3 regions of the Streptomyces sp. NPDC005266 genome follow, and region 2 is predicted to be linked to each of the others. Evidence: riboswitches for the same ligand, from Rfam matches in the RefSeq annotation. Region 2 holds a riboswitch; each other region holds the start of a gene.
What was found. Region 2 has a riboswitch for thiamine pyrophosphate ahead of thiC (phosphomethylpyrimidine synthase ThiC). Riboswitches for the same ligand answer to the same signal wherever they lie in the genome.

Region 1 (5,710 bases), on a different contig from region 2:
CGCGGCGACGCCGACGCAGAAGTCTCCCGACTCCTTGATCAGCCGGACCAGCTCGGCGGCGTAGGTGACCCCGTCCGGGTGCCGGACCCATTCGCCCATCGGATCGCCCGGCGGATCGCCGCGCAGCGCGAGCATGTTCCGGATTCCGGCGTCGGCGTACTGGCCGATGATGTTGCGCAGGTCGGCCCGGGAGTGGTTGACCGCGGTCAGATGGGCGACGGGCGTGAGCGTGGTGTCCGTCGCGATGCGCTCGGTGGCGCGCACGGTGCCCTCACGGGAGGAGCCGCCGGCGCCGTACGTCACGGAGACGAAGGTCGGCGAGACGGCTTCCAACCGACGGATGGCGTTCCACAGCGTGCGCTCGCCCTTCGCCGTCTTCGGGGCGAAGAATTCGAAGGAATACGACTGCTCGCCCGATGCGAGTAGATCACGCACGGTTCGTGCGTGATCGGTCCTGGTGGAAGCGGTGCCTAGGGCCATACGGGCAGGTTATCCACCGGGGTGGGCCACGCCCACCCGGAGGCGGTGATATTGCCCTTTTGTCGCTTCCTTGTCCGTAGTGCGGACACCCGGGGACACCTGCGGTTCAACCTAACGGCCCCGTCCCGGCCAACCGGGACCGGGGCGCAGCCCCGGCTCCCAGGCCACCTGAGCTCGCCGAAGCGGGGCCCGAAGGGCACAGGCAGGCGGGGTCCGGGGCGGAGCCTCAGTCGGGGCCGGGTGCGGAAGCCCAGCCGGCATCCGGGGGCGGAAGCCCATGCCTTGCCGGAGCGCGCAGGCCCGGGCGGGGCCCGGTGCGCAGACCCGGGCAAGGGCCGGTCGCAGGCCAGGCAAGGGCCGGTCGCAGGCCAGGGCGGGGCCCGAAGGCCGCAGGCCCGGGCGGGGTCCGGGGCGGAGCCTCAGTCGGGGCCGGGGGCGGAAGCCCAGGCGGGGCCCGGTGCGCAGACCCGGGCAAGGCCCGGTACGCAGACCCGGGCAAGCGCCAGTGCGCAGGCCCGGCCAAGGCCCGAAGGCCGCAGGCCCGGGGCGGGGCCCGAAGGCCGCAGACCCGGGCGGGGTCCGGGGCGGAAGCCCAGGCGGGGCCCGGTGCGCAGACCCGGGCAACGCCCGAAGGCCGCAGACCGGGGCGGGGCCCGGTACGCAGACCCGGGCAAGGGCCAGTACGCAGGCCCGGGCGGGCCCGGTGCGCAGGCCCGGGCGGGGCCCGGGAGCCCGGTTACGAAGCGCGGATCCGCTTGGCCAGGGAGGCCGTCGCTTCCGCCGGGTCGTCGGCCTCCGTGATGGCGCGGACCACCACGACGCGGCGGGCGCCCGCGGCCAGGACCTCGTCCAGGTTGGACGCGTCGATGCCGCCGATCGCGAACCACGGGCGGGCGGGCCGCAGCGCCGCGGTGTAGCGGACCAGGGAGAGCCCCGGGGCGGGGCGGCCCGGCTTGGTGGGGGTGGGCCAGCAGGGGCCGGTGCAGAAGTAGTCGACGCCGGGCTCGACGGCCGCCGCGTCCACCTCCGCCTCCGTGTGCGTGGAGCGCCCGATCAGCGCCTCGTCGCCGAGGATCGCGCGCGCCGCGGGCACCGGCAGGTCGCCCTGGCCCAGATGGAGCACATCGGAGCCGATGGCGTGGGCCACATCGGCCCGGTCGTTGACGGCGAGGAGCTTGCCGTGCCGGCGGCAGGCGTCGGCGAAGACCGCGAGGTGCTCCAGCTCCTCGGCCGCCTCCATGCCCTTGTCCCGGAGCTGGACGATGTCCACCCCGGCGCCCAGGACGGCGTCGAGGAACCGCGGCAGGTCGCCCTGGCGCTTGCGGGCGTCGGTGCACAGGTAGAGCCGGGCGTCGGCCAGCTGTTCACGTGCGGTGGCGGCGGCCATGAGGTCGGCTTCCCCCCGGGTCGGCGGCATACGGGCCGGGCCGGATGATCCGGACCGGCCCGTACGCCTCGGTCGTTCAAGTACGAGTACGGGTGCGGGTGCGGGTGCGGCGTCAGACGGCCAGTGCCTGGGCCCGGCGCTTCACTTCCGTGCCGCGATTCTCGCGCAGGGCCTGCGCCGGGGTGCCGGGCAGGGTCGGGTCGGGGGTGAAGAGCCACTCCAGCATCTCTTCATCGCTGAAGCCGTCGTCCTTCAGAAGCGTCAAGGTCCCCACGAGGCCCTTGACGACCTTTCCGTCACCGATGAACTCCTCGGGCACCTGGAGCACCCGGTTTTCGCCACGGCGCACCGCGATCAGCTGGCCCTCCTTGACCAGCTGCCGGACGCGCGTCACTTCGACGCCCAGCCGTTCGGCGACGTCGGGGAGGGTGAGCCAGGCGGGGACGAGAGCATCGATCTTTGCGTCAATCTCGGTCACGGAACAAGCCTGCCATCCGGGACCGACAGTCGGTAGCCGGGTGTCCGCCGCGCGGGCCGTCCCGCCCGGGTCCCGGGACCACCGCCCCCGCCGTCACCGACCGGTCACAGAACGGCCGACTTCAGCGGCACCGAGGGGTCCGTGGCCCGTTCGCGGTCCAGCCGCGCCCCTCGTTCGATCAGCTTCCGTCCCTGGGCCAGATCGCGCGGACGGCCGACGGCCAGCAGGGCGACCAGGGCCCCCTCGCGCAGCCAGCACACCGACCACGCGGCGCCCGTCGGATCGCCGCGCCAGATCAGTTCGTCGGCCCCCGAGTGGTACCCCGCGTACTGCACGAACCGGCCGAACTGCTCCGACCAGAAATACGGCACCGGGTCGTAGACCGAACCGGGGTAGTGGGCGGCCGTCCGGCTCCCCACCACATTGGCCGCCACGGTCCGCGGCCCCTGCACCGCGTTGTCCCAGTGGTGCACCAGCAGCCGGGTCCCGTACCGGGTGGACGGGAAGGACGCGCAGTCGCCGACCGCGTAGACGTCCGGCACCGAGGTCCGCAGCCGCTCGTCGGCGGCCACGGACCGGTCCGTGGCCAGTTCGACGCCCGAGCCCGTCAGCCAGTCCGTGGCGGGCCGTGCCCCGATCCCGACGACCACCGCGCCCGCCCGCAGCCGGGTGCCGTCGCCGAGCAGCAGCCCGTTCTCGTCCACGGCGCTGACCGGCGCGCCGGTGACCAGCGTGGCGCCGTAGTCCGCGTACCAGTGGGCCATATAGCCGGCGACCTCGGCCGGGAGGGCGCCCGTCAGCGGCCGGTCCGCGGCCTCGACGACGGTCACGGCACAGCCTGCCTCGCGGGCCGCCGTCGCGAACTCCGCACCGATCCAGCCCGCCCCCACGACCACGATCTCGTGCTGCCGGGCGAGCACGGGGCGCAGCCGTTCCGCGTCGTCCAGGGTGCGCAGCAGATGGACGCCGGGCACGCCCTCGCTGCCGGGCAGCGGGATCGGCTCGGCCCCGGTGGCGATCACCAGGACGTCGTACGACACCGGCCCGGCCTCGGTCTCGACCACCCGCTCGTCCGTGCGCAGGCCGGTGACGGGGACGCCGAGCCGCAGCCCGATACCGAGCGCGGCGAAGTCCACATCGAACGCGGACCCCTCGGCCTTGCCGAGCAGGACGGCCTTGGACAGCGGCGGCCGGTCGTACGGCTGGTGGGGCTCCGCGCCCAGCAGGATGATTTCCCCCGCCCAGCCCTGCTCGCGCAGCGCGACGGCCGTCTGCACCCCCGCCATGCCGGCGCCGACGATCACCACCCGCTGCCCGCTGCCGACGCTGCTGCCGCCACCGCTGCCACCCGAGGACGCCGTCTTCATTGTCGTCGTCTCATCGCTCACACGATCACTGTATTGCGGCAGGTGGGGCGGACCGCAGAGCGCGTGACGAGATCTCGGGCACAGACCGACCGGCCGTACACCTGCCGTACACCGGCCGTACGGCAGGGGCCCGGGCCGCACTTTCCGCCCCTCGGGCCGCGTACTAGGGTGGCGGGACAGAGCACTCGCGGGAGCCCGGCGCACCGGGCTGAGAGGGAGGCTGGCCGGCCTCCGACCGTACGAACCTGATCCGGGTCATGCCGGCGAAGGGAGGGGCAGCGTGCCCGTGCACGCACCACACGGACGTGACGACACCCATGACGCCACCTATGACGCCCTGGTCATCGGGGGCGGCATCATCGGCCTGGTCACGGCCTGGCGGGCGGTCCAGCGGGGGCTGCGCACCGCCGTGGCCGACCCGGCGCCCGGCGGCGGAGCCGCCCAGGTCGCGGCCGGGATGCTGGCGGCCGTCACCGAGCTCCACTACGGCGAGCAGACGCTGCTCGGCCTCAATCTGGCCTCCGCGCGCCGCTATCCGGACTTCGTGGCAGAGCTGGAGGAGGCCAGCGGTAAGGACGTCGGCTACCGCGCCTGCGGCACGCTCGCCGTCGCGCTCGACGCCGACGACCGCGCCCATCTGCGGGAGCTCCACGCACTGCAGCAGCGGCACGGGCTGGAGTCGCAGTGGCTGACGGGGCGCGAATGCCGCCGTCTGGAGCCGATGCTCGCGCCCGGCGTACGCGGGGGGCTGCGCGTCGACGGCGACCACCAGGTCGATCCACGGCGGCTGGCGGCGGCGCTGCTTGTCGCGTGCGAGCGGGCCGGGGTCGTCTTCCACCGGGACCGGGCGGAGCGGCTGACGCTCGATGGCGACCGTAGTACGGGCGCCGAGCTGGCCGACGGGACGCGGCTGGCCGCCGAGCGGACCGTCCTGGCCGCCGGCAGCCTCAGCGGCCGCCTCGCGGGCGTCCCCGAGGCCGTCCTGCCGCCGGTACGGCCCGTCAAGGGCCAGGTGCTGCGACTGTCCGTGCCCGGCCCGTACGCGCCGTTCCTCTCCCGGACGGTACGGGCCATCGTGCGCGGCGGGCATGTCTATCTGGTCCCGCGTGAGAACGGCGAGTTGGTCGTCGGCGCGACGACCGAGGAGCTGGGCTGGGACACCACGGTCACCGCGGGCGGTGTGTACGAGCTGCTGCGCGACGCCCATGAGCTGGTGCCCGGCATCACCGAACTCCCCCTCGTCGAGACCCGCGCCGGGCTGCGCCCCGGCTCCCCCGACAACGCCCCGCTGCTCGGCCCGACCGCGCTCCCGGGGCTGCACCTGGCCACCGGCCACTACCGCAACGGCGTCCTTCTCACCCCCATCACGGGCGATGTCATGGCCGAGGCGCTGACCGGCGGAGAACTCCCGCCACACGCGCGGCCGTTCTCCCCGCACCGCTTCGCGGCCGAGCACCCGTCGCCCCCCGCCGGCCGCCCGTCGGCCCCCGCGCCCCTCGCCCCACAGGAGCAGCCCGTATGAGCGTCACCGCCCGGATGACCGTCTCCGTGAACGGGGAGCCCCGCCAGGTCCCCGACGGCACCACCCTCGACCGGCTCGTCGCGACCCTCACCCAGGCACCCTCCGGCGTCGCCGCCGCCGTCAACGAGACGGTGGTACCCCGCACCCAATGGCCCACGACCCCGCTCGGCGACGGCGATCGCGTCGAGGTCCTCACCGCGGTCCAAGGAGGCTGATCCCCTCATGACGCAGACCACAACGGCCGACGCCGCGACCACCACCGCTTCGCTGACCGCGCCCGATCCGCTGACCATCGCCGGGACCGAGTTCACCTCCCGCCTGATCATGGGCACGGGCGGCGCGCCCAGCCTGGAGATCCTGGAGCACTCGCTCCTCGCCTCCGGCACCGAGCTGACCACCGTCGCGATGCGGCGGCTCGACCCCACGGTGCGGGGCTCGGTGCTCTCCGTACTGGACCGGCACGGTATCCGGCCCCT
Region 2 (5,710 bases):
GAAAGCTGCTGGTCGTCCAACTTCCCTTGGGTGTCTGAGGATTCAGCAGGCGCTGTCAGGGGCAGGTAGACAGTTTCACCGGGGCGGGAGCAATTCGCGAAACTCGCTGTCACCCCGTGCCGGATCCGCTCTACCATCGGCTTATCCGTCGCAGGCTCTCCTCCGTTTCCGCCCGACTGCCCGGTGAAGCCGGCATCAAGGCCCTACGGAGCATCGGGGGATGCACCATGAAAAGCGCTCCGCACCTGCTGACCGAGGACCGCCCGGAGTTCGAGCGAGTTCTCGACGACGCGCTGCGTAACGCCGACCGTCGCCCGGGCCTCAACGGCATAGGGCAGCGGCTCAGCGCCGAGCAGCTGCGCACCATGGCGCTCAGCGCCTCGGCCGCCATATCGGCATGCGCGGCCGCCGAATACCAGGACTACGTGAACGCCCGCGCCAAGCTGCGTGAGCCCTCCCCACTGCAGCCCCTCGTCGGTGACAGCGACGGGGGCGGCGGCGAGCACACGGACGGCCCGATGGGGCTCGCCGACGCGATGCAGAACGCCGCCGGGGCCGGGCTCGTGGCCATGCTCGCGGTGCTTGCCCCGGTGCTCGCCGGGACCGCCGCCATCATCTTCCTCCTCGTCGGCTACGTCCTGAACGCCCTGGACCCCGCCCCGTCCATCGCCCAGCCGATGATCACCGCGGGCTGGTTCTTCGCCGCACTCACCGCCATGGGCATCCTGATCGCCGCCATCGGCCTCCTCCTCACCGCGCTGCGCAACGGCTCCAGCGCGATCCGGGGCGGGGCCCACAGCGAACAGCTCGAGGAAACGGACCGCGCCAGAGAGATCTGGCGCCAGACCCTGCTGGAACGGGGGGTGCTGCCCTTCCTGCGCGAGGCCCTGGCCAACCCGGCGGCCCCCGCAACCCCGGCCCCGGCCTCCGCCCCGGCCGCCTCCCCGACGTACGTCCCGGGACGGTCCGAGACCATGGGGCGCACCCCGCACCTGGGCTACACCCGCCCCGGCTTCAGCACCGACGGCGAGGGCCCCAGGGCCCGCCCCCGATACAGCAGCCCGGACTTCACCAGCCCCGACTACGGCGGCCCGGAACACCAGCCCGATTAGACCCCGTGGGACGCCTCCCGCCCGGTGAGCGCCAGCACCCGGGCGAAGGCGTCCGCCCCGGGCCCCGGGTCGGGGACAGCCTTGAACTGCCCCGTCGCGCTGATCCCCGGCCCCAGCGGCTCCAGCCATTCCAGCATCACCTCGGCCAGCGCCTGGTCCGGCGTGAACTCCGCGCCGAGGGCCTGCGACAGATCCCATACGTGCACATACGCATCGCTCCAGCGAACCCGCACGGCCGCGTCCCCGCTCAGCTCCCCGAACACCTTGTTCCGCACCGTCCGCTCCAACACCCCCGGCCCTCCCGCAGCCTCCTGCGCCCGCGCCGCCCACGCGTCGAACGTGTCGCCCGGCCCGGGCGTGACCTCGTCGCCCGTCAGCGCGGACACCAGATGGGCATGCCCCGCGATCACATGCCCCACCAGATCCCGGACGTTCCACTCACTGCACGGAGTGGCCAGCTCCCAACCGTCGTCCCCCATGCCACGGAGGAGTTCGGAGAAGTGCCCGTTGGCTATGCGCAGTGCCTGACAGTTGTCCATGGGCTGCTCCAGAGATCGATCACTGTCCCACCCCTCCGATGAGGCGGAGGGTGAGCTGGATGACTTGCCAGCGGAATGATCCATTCCCCATCCATCGAGCGAACTTCCGCCTTTCCGGGGGATTTTACCCATCAACATGTTTACCGTCCGTGGCGGAGGTGATGCGCACATGCGCGAACACAACACGCCGCCGGCCGAGCCGCCCGGCGCGATGCCATGGAGGTCAACGACTTCGTCTACGCGGCCACGGGAGCCCGCGTCGAGCAGCCGTCCGACAGGGCGGTCGCCGAGGCGGTCGTCAGCCGGCCGGCCGCCGCGTGACGGAGGGACATCGCTTGACCGGCCCCGGCAAAGGCCGGGGCCGGTCAGCGCGGGACAAGGCGGCGAGGGCTAGTCCGCGATGGGCAGATACACCCGGTTGCCCGCCGCCGCGAACTCCTTCGACTTCTCGGCCATTCCGGCCTCGGCTTCCGCCGCGTCCATCGCGCCGCCGTGCTGGCGGCGGATGTCCTGCGAGATCTTCATCGAGCAGAACTTCGGCCCGCACATGGAGCAGAAGTGCGCCGTCTTGGCCGGCTCCGCCGGGAGCGTCTCGTCGTGGTACGAGCGGGCCGTGTCCGGGTCGAGGGCCAGGTTGAACTGGTCCTCCCAGCGGAATTCGAAGCGCGCGTCGGAGAGGGCGTCGTCCCAGGCCTGGGCGTCGGGGTGGCCCTTGGCCAGGTCGGCCGCGTGGGCGGCGATCTTGTAGGTGATCACGCCGGTCTTGACGTCGTCGCGGTCGGGCAGGCCGAGGTGTTCCTTGGGGGTGACGTAGCAGAGCATCGCCGTGCCCCACCAGGCGATCATCGCCGCGCCGATGCCCGAGGTGATGTGGTCGTAGGCGGGGGCGATATCGGTGGTGAGGGGCCCGAGGGTGTAGAAGGGGGCCTCCTCGCAGATCTCCTGCTGAAGGTCGACATTCTCCTTGATCTTGTGCATCGGGACATGCCCCGGGCCTTCGATCATCGTCTGGACGCCGTGCTCCTTGGCGACGCGGTTGAGCTCGCCGAGCGTGCGCAGCTCCGCGAACTGCGCCTCGTCGTTGGCATCGGCGATCGATCCGGGGCGCAGCCCGTCACCCAGCGAGTAGGTGACGTCGTACGCCGCGAGGATCTCGCACAGCTCCTCGAAGTGCGTATAGAGGAAGGATTCCTTGTGGTGGGCCAGGCACCAGGCGGCCATGATCGAGCCGCCGCGCGAGACGATGCCGGTCTTGCGGCGGGCGGTCAGCGGGACGTACGGGAGCCGGACGCCCGCGTGGACCGTCATGTAGTCGACGCCCTGCTCGGCCTGTTCGATGACGGTGTCCTTGTAGATCTCCCAGGTCAGCTCCTCGGCCTTGCCGTCGACCTTCTCCAGCGCCTGGTAGAGCGGCACGGTGCCGATGGGGACCGGGGAGTTGCGCAGCACCCACTCGCGGGTGGTGTGGATGTTGCGGCCGGTGGAGAGGTCCATGACCGTGTCGGCGCCCCAGCGGGTGGCCCAGGTCATCTTCTCGACCTCTTCCTCGATGGAGGAGGTGACGGCGGAGTTGCCGATGTTGGCGTTCACCTTCACCAGGAATCGCTTGCCGATGATCATCGGCTCGATCTCCGGGTGGTTGACGTTGGCCGGGAGAACGGCCCGGCCCGCCGCGATCTCCTCGCGGACGACCTCGGGGGAGACGTTCTCGCGGAGCGCCACGTACTCCATCTCGGCCGTGATCTCGCCCCTTCGGGCGTACGCGAGTTGGGTGACGGCGGCGCCGTCGCGGCCCCGGCGCGGCTGGCGCGGGCGGCCGGGGAAGACCGCGTCGAGGTTGCGCAGCCCGCCGCGCGGCGCGGTGTGCTTGACGCCGTCGTCCTCGGGGCGGACCGGGCGGCCCGCGTATTCCTCGGTGTCGCCGCGGGCGGTGATCCAGTTCTGCCGCAGCGGCGCGAGGCCACGGCGGACGTCCGTCTCGATGTTGGGGTCGGTGTACGGGCCGGAGGTGTCGTACAGCGTCACATCCCGGCCGTTGGTGAGGTGCACCCGGCGAACCGGAACCTGGATGTCCGGGCGCGAACCCGTGACATATCCCTTATGCCAGCCGAATTCGGCGGCGTTTTCGCGCATGTGTGCATCCTGCTGAGTCATGAGACCCACTCCCTACGCCGGCATTACCCGGTAACAGGTTCAGCGGTCGGCGCAGCTGTCGCGTCAGCGCCCTCTCAGCCCGGTGCTCCGAGCTCCCGCGATTGCAAAGGCGCCCCCACGCTAACGGTTTTCCGGCGTCCCTGAACAGGGGGCCCAGCGCTCTTGCGATGATGCGACCGTGACCCGGACATCGCAGGACCATCATCCGCCCGAGCAGGACCGCACCCCGGGGGCAGACGGCCACACCCACAGCCACGGCCATTCCCACGGCCATGGCCCGGCCGCGCCCGCCTCCGCCCGTCTCCGCAAGGTCGTCGGAGCGGTGCTCATCCCGTTCGCGGCGGCCGTCGTCGCCGGGCTGATCGTGCTGTGGCCGGGCGGCCCCGAGCACAAGGCGCAAGAGCGCTCCGGGCTCGGCTTCGACCAGCAGACCGTCGCCGGACGGGTCGTGAAGGTCGAGGGGGTCAACTGCGCCGACGTCAACGCCATACCGCAGCAGCCGAGCGAGCCGGGGCAGAACGCCGCGCAGCCCCCCGGCTCGGGCGGCCCCGGCGGACCGGGCGGACAGGCCGGCCCCGACGGCAGGAAAAGCATCTGCGAGAAGACCACCATCGAGGTCACCTCGGGCAAGGACAAAGGCCGCACCTTCCCCGAAATCGTGCAGCCCAACGCCTCACGCCACTTCAGCGTCGGCCAGGAGCTGAAGCTGGCGTACGCGCCCAAGGCCCCCAAGAACCTCCAGTACTCGGTCTCCGACGTCGACCGGTCGATGCCGATGGCGCTGCTCGCCGGGCTGTTCGCACTCGCCGTCGTGGCGGTCGGGCGGCTGCGCGGGGTCTTCGCGCTGGTGGCGCTGGCCATCAGTTTCGGGGTGCTGACGCTGTTCATCCTCCCGGCGATACTCCAGGGCTCGAATCCGCTGATGGTCGCGGTCGTCGGGGGCAGCGCGATCATGCTGCTCGCGCTCTATATGTGCCATGGGCTGACGGCCCGTACGTCCGTCGCCGTGCTCGGCACGCTGGTCTCGCTGCTGCTGATCGGCGTGCTCGGCTCGGTGTTCATCGGGTGGGCCAGCCTGACCGGCAACACCGACGACCAGACCGGTCTGGTGCACGGTCTCTATCCGAATATCGAGATCCGCGGGTTGCTGCTGGCCGGTGTGATCATTGGTTCGCTGGGTGTGCTCGACGATGTGACGGTCACGCAGACCTCGGCGGTCTGGGAGCTGTGGGGCGCGGACCCCACGACGTCCCGGCGCAAGCTGTACGCGTCCGCGATGCGGATCGGGCGGGACCACATCGCGTCCGTCGTGAACACGCTGGTGCTGGCCTATGCGGGCGCGTCGCTTCCGCTGCTGCTGCTCTTCTCGATAGCGGACAGCGGCGTGGGCACGGTGGCCACGAGCGAGATCGTCGCGCAGGAGATCGTACGGACGCTCGTGGGCAGCATCGGGCTCGTCGCCTCGGTGCCGGTGACCACGGCGCTGGCCGTGCTCGTGGTCTCCGCGGACCGCACGCCGCAGGGCGGCGGCGGGCAGCGCACGCACCAAGCGGGAGGCCAGGCAGGCCGGGGCGGACGCGGGCGGCGCCGTCGGGCACGGGCGCGCTGAGCCGCCGCCGGGGCGTGCCCCCGTACGGCGCGGGCTTCCTAGCCCGCGTACCGGTCCTCGGCCAGGATGCGGTCGAGCTCGGCGTCGAGATCGTCCACCGGATCGCAGGCCGTCGGCTCCTCGCCGAACGGGACCAGCCGGTCCGTACGGTCCAGGAAGGCCACCAGGGGCGCGGCCCCGGCCCGGAACAGGGCTCTCTCGCGTCCCACTTGGAGCCTGATGAAGACGTCCGACAGCCCCTCGGGCGAGGCCGGGGCGATGCGCACATCGCCCTCGCCGGTGGGTTTGCTCAGCCC
Region 3 (5,710 bases), on a different contig from region 2:
GCTCACCGCGCTCGCGGTGCTGGTGTGGCGGATGACCGAGCCGCCCGACGACTACCTCCGGGACGTCACGGCGGGCGTCTTCGCCGCCTTCTACGTGCCGTTCCTCGCCACGTTCGTGGCGCTCATGCTCGACACCCCGGACGGCCCGCAGCGGGTGCTCACCTTCCTGCTGCTGACCGTGGTCAGTGACACCGGGGCGTATGCGGTCGGCTGGCGTTTCGGCAAGCACCCGCTCGCGCCGCGCATCAGCCCCGGCAAGACCCGCGAGGGGTTGTTGGGCGCGGTGGCCTTCGCGATGGTCGCGGGCGCGCTGTGCATGCAGTACCTGATCAAGGACGGCCTGTGGTGGCAGGGGCTGCTGCTCGGCCTCGCGGTCGCGGTCAGCGCGACGCTCGGCGACCTCGGCGAGTCCATGATCAAGCGGGATCTCGGCATCAAGGACATGGGCAAGCTGCTCCCCGGCCATGGCGGGATCATGGACCGGCTCGACTCGCTGCTGCCCACCGCGCCCGTGGTGTGGCTGCTGCTCGTGATCTTCGTAGGCGGCTGACGACCGCCCTCCGGGGCCCCGTGCCGCTCCTGGCACGGGGCCCTTCGCACGTCTGCGACACTGGGTGGACCATGCCTAAGCCCGGAGAACTGACTTTCGCCGTGCCGCGTGGGGCCAAGAAGCCCCCGCGGCATCTCGCCGACCTCACCCCCGAGCAGCGCCGCGAGGCCGTCGCCGCACTGGGGGAGAAGCCCTTCCGGGCCGGTCAGGTGTCGCGTCACTACTTCGCCCGCTATGCCGACGACCCCGCCCAGTGGACCGACATCCCGGCGGCCGCGCGGGAGAGGCTGGCGGCCGAGCTGCTGCCGGAGCTGATGAGTGTGGTGCGGCACCTCAGCTGTGACGACGACACGACCCGCAAGACCCTGTGGCGGCTCTTCGACGGCACGCTGGTGGAGTCCGTCCTGATGCGCTACCCGGACCGGGTCACCATGTGCATCAGCTCTCAGGCCGGCTGCGGGATGAACTGCCCGTTCTGCGCCACGGGCCAGGCGGGTCTGGACCGCAATCTGTCGACCGCCGAGATCGTGCACCAGATCGTCGACGGGATGCGGGCGCTGCGGGACGGGGAATTCGGGGGGTCTGGGGGGTCGTCCCCCGATGGGAAACGCGGCCCCGGTGGTCCCGCGCGGCTGTCCAACATCGTCTTCATGGGCATGGGCGAGCCGCTGGCCAACTACAGCCGCGTCGTCGGCGCCATCCGCCGGCTCACCGACCCCGAGCCCGACGGGCTGGGCCTGTCCCAGCGCGGTATCACCGTCTCGACCGTGGGGCTGGTCCCGGCGATGCTGCGGTTCGCGGACGAGGGCTTCAAGTGCCGGCTCGCGGTGTCACTGCACGCGCCCGACGACGAGCTGCGCGACACCCTCGTCCCGGTCAACACCCGCTGGAAGGTGCGCGAGGTCCTGGATGCCGCGTGGGAGTACGCGGAGAAGTCCGGCCGCCGCATCTCCATCGAGTACGCCCTGATCAGGGACATCAACGATCAGGCCTGGCGCGCCGATCTCCTCGGCCGGCTGCTCAAGGGTCATCGGGTTCATGTCAACCTCATCCCGCTCAACCCCACGCCCGGCTCGAAATGGACCGCGTCCCGGCCGCAGGACGAGAAGGCGTTCGTGGCGGCCCTGGAGGCGCACGGGGTGCCGGTGACCGTCCGGGACACCCGGGGGCAGGAGATCGACGGGGCGTGCGGACAGCTGGCGGCCTCGGAGCGCTGAGGACCGGCTGATACGGTGCCTGGGCGTCATTGCGTCCTGCGATCGTCGTACAAGTGAACATTCCGACAGGGGAGCGCACGAAGCGCTGAGAGTGCGGCACGGCCGCAGACCCTCGGACCTGATCCGGGTCATACCGGCGTAGGGAGTCAGCATCACCATGAACAGCCACCTTCGGCGTGCCATAGCGACCGCCCTCCTCGGCTCACTCGGCCTCTCCGTCCTCGTCGCCTGTGGCGAGGACTCCAAGGGCGCCTCGGGCTCCAAGACCGTCACCCTGGTCACGCATGACTCCTTCGCGGCCTCCAAGGCCGTACTCAAGGAGTTCACCAAGGAGACCGGCTACAAGGTGCGGGTGCAGGCCGGTGGTGACGCCGGGGCGGCCGTCAACCAGGCGATCCTGTCGAAGGACCACCCGCAGGGCGATGTGTTCTTCGGTGTCGACAACACCCTGCTCTCCCGCGCGCTCGACAACGGCCTGTTCACCCCGTACCGGGCCAAGGGCCTGGACAAGGTCCCGGCCGCCCTCCAGCTCGACCGGGCGAAGCACCGCGTGACTCCGGTCGACTTCGGCGACATCTGCGTCAACTACGACCGGAAGTACTTCGCCGACAAGAAGCTGACGCCGCCCAGGACCCTCGACGATCTGACCAAGCCCGCCTACAAGAATCTCCTGGTCACCGAGAACGCGGCCACCTCGTCGCCCGGCCTCGGCTTCCTCCTCGCCACCGCCGCCAAGTACGGCGACGACGGCTGGAAGAGCTACTGGAAGAAGCTGCGGGCCAACGGCGTCGAGGTCGTCGACGGCTGGGAGCAGGCGTACTACGACCGCTTCTCCGGCTCGGCCGGTGGCGGCAAGGGCGACCGGCCGCTCGTCGTCTCGTACGCCTCCAGCCCGCCCGCCGAGGTGGCCGACGCGAAGGCCAAGCCGGCGAAGGCCCCGACCGGGGTGGCGAGCGGGACCTGCTTCCGGCAGGTCGAGTTCGCCGGGCTGCTGAACGGCGCGGGGAACACCAAGGGCGGCAAGGCCCTGCTGGACTTCCTGCTGAGCAAGCGGTTCCAGGAGGACGTGCCGCTGAACATGTACGTCAACCCGGCGCGCGAGGACGCGAAGCTGCCCGAGCTCTTCACCCGGTACGGGGTGAAGATCGCCGACTCGGCCACCCTCGCACCGCAGAAGATCGCCAAGAACCGTGAGCCGTGGGTCAAGGCATGGTCCTCGCTCGTTCTGTAGAGCCCGGCGAGAACCGTAAGGCGGCCGACGACAGCCATAAGGACGAGAGGAACGGCCTTCGCGGCGCCGCGCCGCGGCTTGCCCTGATGGCCGTGCCCCTCGCCTTCTTCGCGATCTTCTTCGCCTATCCCGTGGCCGCCATCGTCACCCGGGGGCTGCGCGTCGGCGACCGGTGGCGGCTCGGCCGGATCGCCGAGGTGGTGAGCGATCCGGCGACGCGGGACATCCTCTGGTTCACCGGCTGGCAGGCGGCCGCCTCGACCGCCCTGACCCTCGCGGTGGCGCTGCCCGGCGCGTATGTCTTCGCCCGCTTCGCCTTCCCCGGCAAGCGGCTGCTGCGCGCGGTGGTGACCGTGCCCTTCGTGCTGCCGACCGTGGTCGCCGGTTCCGCGTTCCTGGCGCTGCTCGGGCGCGGCGGGGTGCTGGACGAGCTGTGGGGCGTACGGCTCGACACAACCGTCTGGGCGATCCTCCTCGCCCATGTCTTCTTCAACTACGCGGTCGTGGTGCGGACCGTCGGCGGGCTGTGGGCCCAGCTCGACCCACGCCAGGAGGAGGCGGCCCGGGTGCTCGGCGCCGGCCGTCTCGCGGCCTGGCGCCGGGTGACGCTGCCCGCCCTCGCCCCCGCCGTGGCCGCCGCGTCCCTGATGGTCTTCCTGTTCACCTTCACCTCCTTCGGCGTGATCCAGATCCTGGGCGGTCCGCGCTACGCCACGCTGGAGGTGGCGATCTACCGGCAGACCGCGCAACTGCTCGACCTGCCGACGGCCGCCGTGCTCACCGTCATTCAGTTCGCGGCGGTCGCGGCCGTCCTCGCCCTGCACGCGTGGACCGTACGGCGCCGGGAGAGCGCCCTGCGGCTCGTCGCCCCCGAGCGGACGGCGCGCCGCCCGCAGGGCCCGGCGCAGTGGGCGCTGCTGTGGGGCGTGCTGGCCGTCGTCGTGCTGCTGATCGTCACTCCACTCGCGGTGCTGGTGGAGCGCTCGCTCGCCGCCCCGGACGGCTACGGTCTCACGTACTACCGGGCGCTCCGGTCCGCGGCCGACAGCGGCGGGACCTTCTACGTGGCCCCCGTGGATGCCATCGGGAACTCCCTGCGGTATGCCGCCGTCGCCACCCTCTTCGCGCTCGTCGTGGGCGGTCTGGCCGCCGCCGCGCTGACCCGCGGGGCCGGCAGGCTGGTGCGGGGCTTCGACGCGCTTCTGATGCTGCCGCTCGGCACCTCCGCCGTCACCGTCGGCTTCGGCTTTCTCATCGCGCTCGACGAACCCCCGCTGGATCTGCGCGCTTCCTGGGTCCTGGTGCCGCTGGCTCAGGCCCTGGTCGGCGTGCCCTTCGTCGTACGGACCATGCTGCCCGTCCTGCGGGCCGTGGACCACCGGCTGCGCGAGGCCGCGGCCGTGCTCGGGGCGTCCCCGCTGCGCGTCTGGCGGGAGGTGGATCTGCCGCTGGTGGGGCGGGCGCTGGCGGTCGCGGCGGGGTTCGCGTTCGCCGTCTCGCTGGGCGAGTTCGGGGCGACGGTGTTCATCGCGCGGCCCGACCATCCGACCCTGCCGGTGGCCGTCGCCCGCTTCCTGGGCCGCGCCGGACAGCTCAACTACGGGCAGGCGATGGCGCTGAGCACGATCCTGATGCTGGTCTGCGCCGGGTCCCTGCTGGCGCTGGAGCGCATCCGCACCGACCGTTCCGGGGAGTTCTGAATGACGCTGCTGCGACTGGACGACGTGTCGGTCAGGTTCGGCCGGCGCGATGCGCTGGACGCCGTGGACCTGGAGGTCGACGAGCACGAGACGGTGTGCGTGCTGGGGCCGAGCGGCAGCGGCAAGTCCACGATGCTGCGCGTGGTGGCCGGACTGCAGCGTGCCGACGCCGGGCGGGTGTGGCTCGCGGGCCGCGACCAGAGCGGGGTGCCCACCCATCGGCGCGGGGTGGGGCTCATGTTCCAGGATCATCAGCTCTTCCCGCAGCGGGATGTGGGCGGCAACGTCGCCTTCGGGCTGCGGATGCGCAAGGTGGGGCGCGCGGAGGCGGACCGTACGGTCGCCGAAGTGCTGGAACTGGTCGGGCTGCCGGGCGCCCAGCGGCGGTCCGTCGCGTCCCTCTCCGGCGGTGAGCAGCAGCGCGTGGCGCTCGCCCGCGCGCTGGCCCCGCAGCCCAGGGTGCTGATGCTGGACGAGCCGCTGGGCCAGCTCGACCGGGGCCTGCGGGAGCGGCTCGTCGTGGAACTGCGCGAGCTCTTCGGCCGGTTGGGCACCACGGTCCTCGCCGTCACCCATGACCAGGGCGAGGCGTTCGCGCTCGCGGACCGGGTGGTGGTGATGGAGGACGGCCGGATCGCCCAGTCCGGTACCCCGCTGGAGGTGTGGCAGCGGCCGGCCACCGAGTTCGTCGCCCGCTTCCTGGGCTTCGACAACGTGATCGAGGCGGTCGTGCACGGTCAGACCGCCGACACCTGCTGGGGCAAGCTGCCCGTGCCGCCCGGCTCCCGCCCGGGGCCGGGCCGCCTCCTCGTCCGCCCGGCCGGGGTGCGGCTCACCTCCCCCTCCGGGGGCCTGCCCTGCACGGTGGCGGCGCGCACCTTCCGCGGCGACCATGTGGCGCTCATCCTGCGGCCGTCGAACCCGGACGCCCCGCGCCTGGAGGCGTCCTGTGCGCTGCGGGACGCCCCGGAGGCGGGCGACCGGGTCGGGGTGGCCTTCGACGCCGCGGACG

Region 1: linked by a shared signal. The riboswitch ahead of thiO (glycine oxidase ThiO) and the one ahead of thiC (phosphomethylpyrimidine synthase ThiC) in region 2 are both predicted to bind thiamine pyrophosphate.
Region 3: linked by a shared signal. The riboswitch ahead of ABZU99_RS26970 (thiamine ABC transporter substrate-binding protein) and the one ahead of thiC (phosphomethylpyrimidine synthase ThiC) in region 2 are both predicted to bind thiamine pyrophosphate.

The regions. Positions count from the first base shown of each region.
Region 1 is NZ_JBEXHC010000005.1:292,297-298,006, forward strand. Features, by position in the region: gene metF (methylenetetrahydrofolate reductase [NAD(P)H]) at 1-480, opposite strand, end outside; gene thiE (thiamine phosphate synthase) at 1,217-1,867, opposite strand; gene ABZU99_RS12540 (Rv2175c family DNA-binding protein) at 1,980-2,345, opposite strand; gene ABZU99_RS12545 (FAD-dependent oxidoreductase) at 2,450-3,712, opposite strand; TPP riboswitch at 3,890-4,001, shown strand; gene thiO (glycine oxidase ThiO) at 3,999-5,234, shown strand; gene thiS (sulfur carrier protein ThiS) at 5,231-5,449, shown strand; gene ABZU99_RS12560 (thiazole synthase) at 5,457-5,710, shown strand, end outside.
Region 2 is NZ_JBEXHC010000012.1:97,640-103,349, forward strand. Features, by position in the region: gene ABZU99_RS21880 (metallophosphoesterase) at 1-38, shown strand, start outside; gene ABZU99_RS21885 (hypothetical protein) at 228-1,112, shown strand; gene ABZU99_RS21890 (TIGR03086 family metal-binding protein) at 1,109-1,651, opposite strand; gene thiC (phosphomethylpyrimidine synthase ThiC) at 2,042-3,805, opposite strand; TPP riboswitch at 3,798-3,914, opposite strand; gene ABZU99_RS21900 (YibE/F family protein) at 3,984-5,414, shown strand; gene ABZU99_RS21905 (SsgA family sporulation/cell division regulator) at 5,453-5,710, opposite strand, start outside.
Region 3 is NZ_JBEXHC010000019.1:62,787-68,496, reverse strand. Features, by position in the region: gene ABZU99_RS26980 (phosphatidate cytidylyltransferase) at 1-550, shown strand, start outside; gene rlmN (23S rRNA (adenine(2503)-C(2))-methyltransferase RlmN) at 622-1,767, shown strand; TPP riboswitch at 1,825-1,929, shown strand; gene ABZU99_RS26970 (thiamine ABC transporter substrate-binding protein) at 1,925-2,998, shown strand; gene ABZU99_RS26965 (iron ABC transporter permease) at 3,085-4,698, shown strand; gene ABZU99_RS26960 (ABC transporter ATP-binding protein) at 4,699-5,710, shown strand, end outside.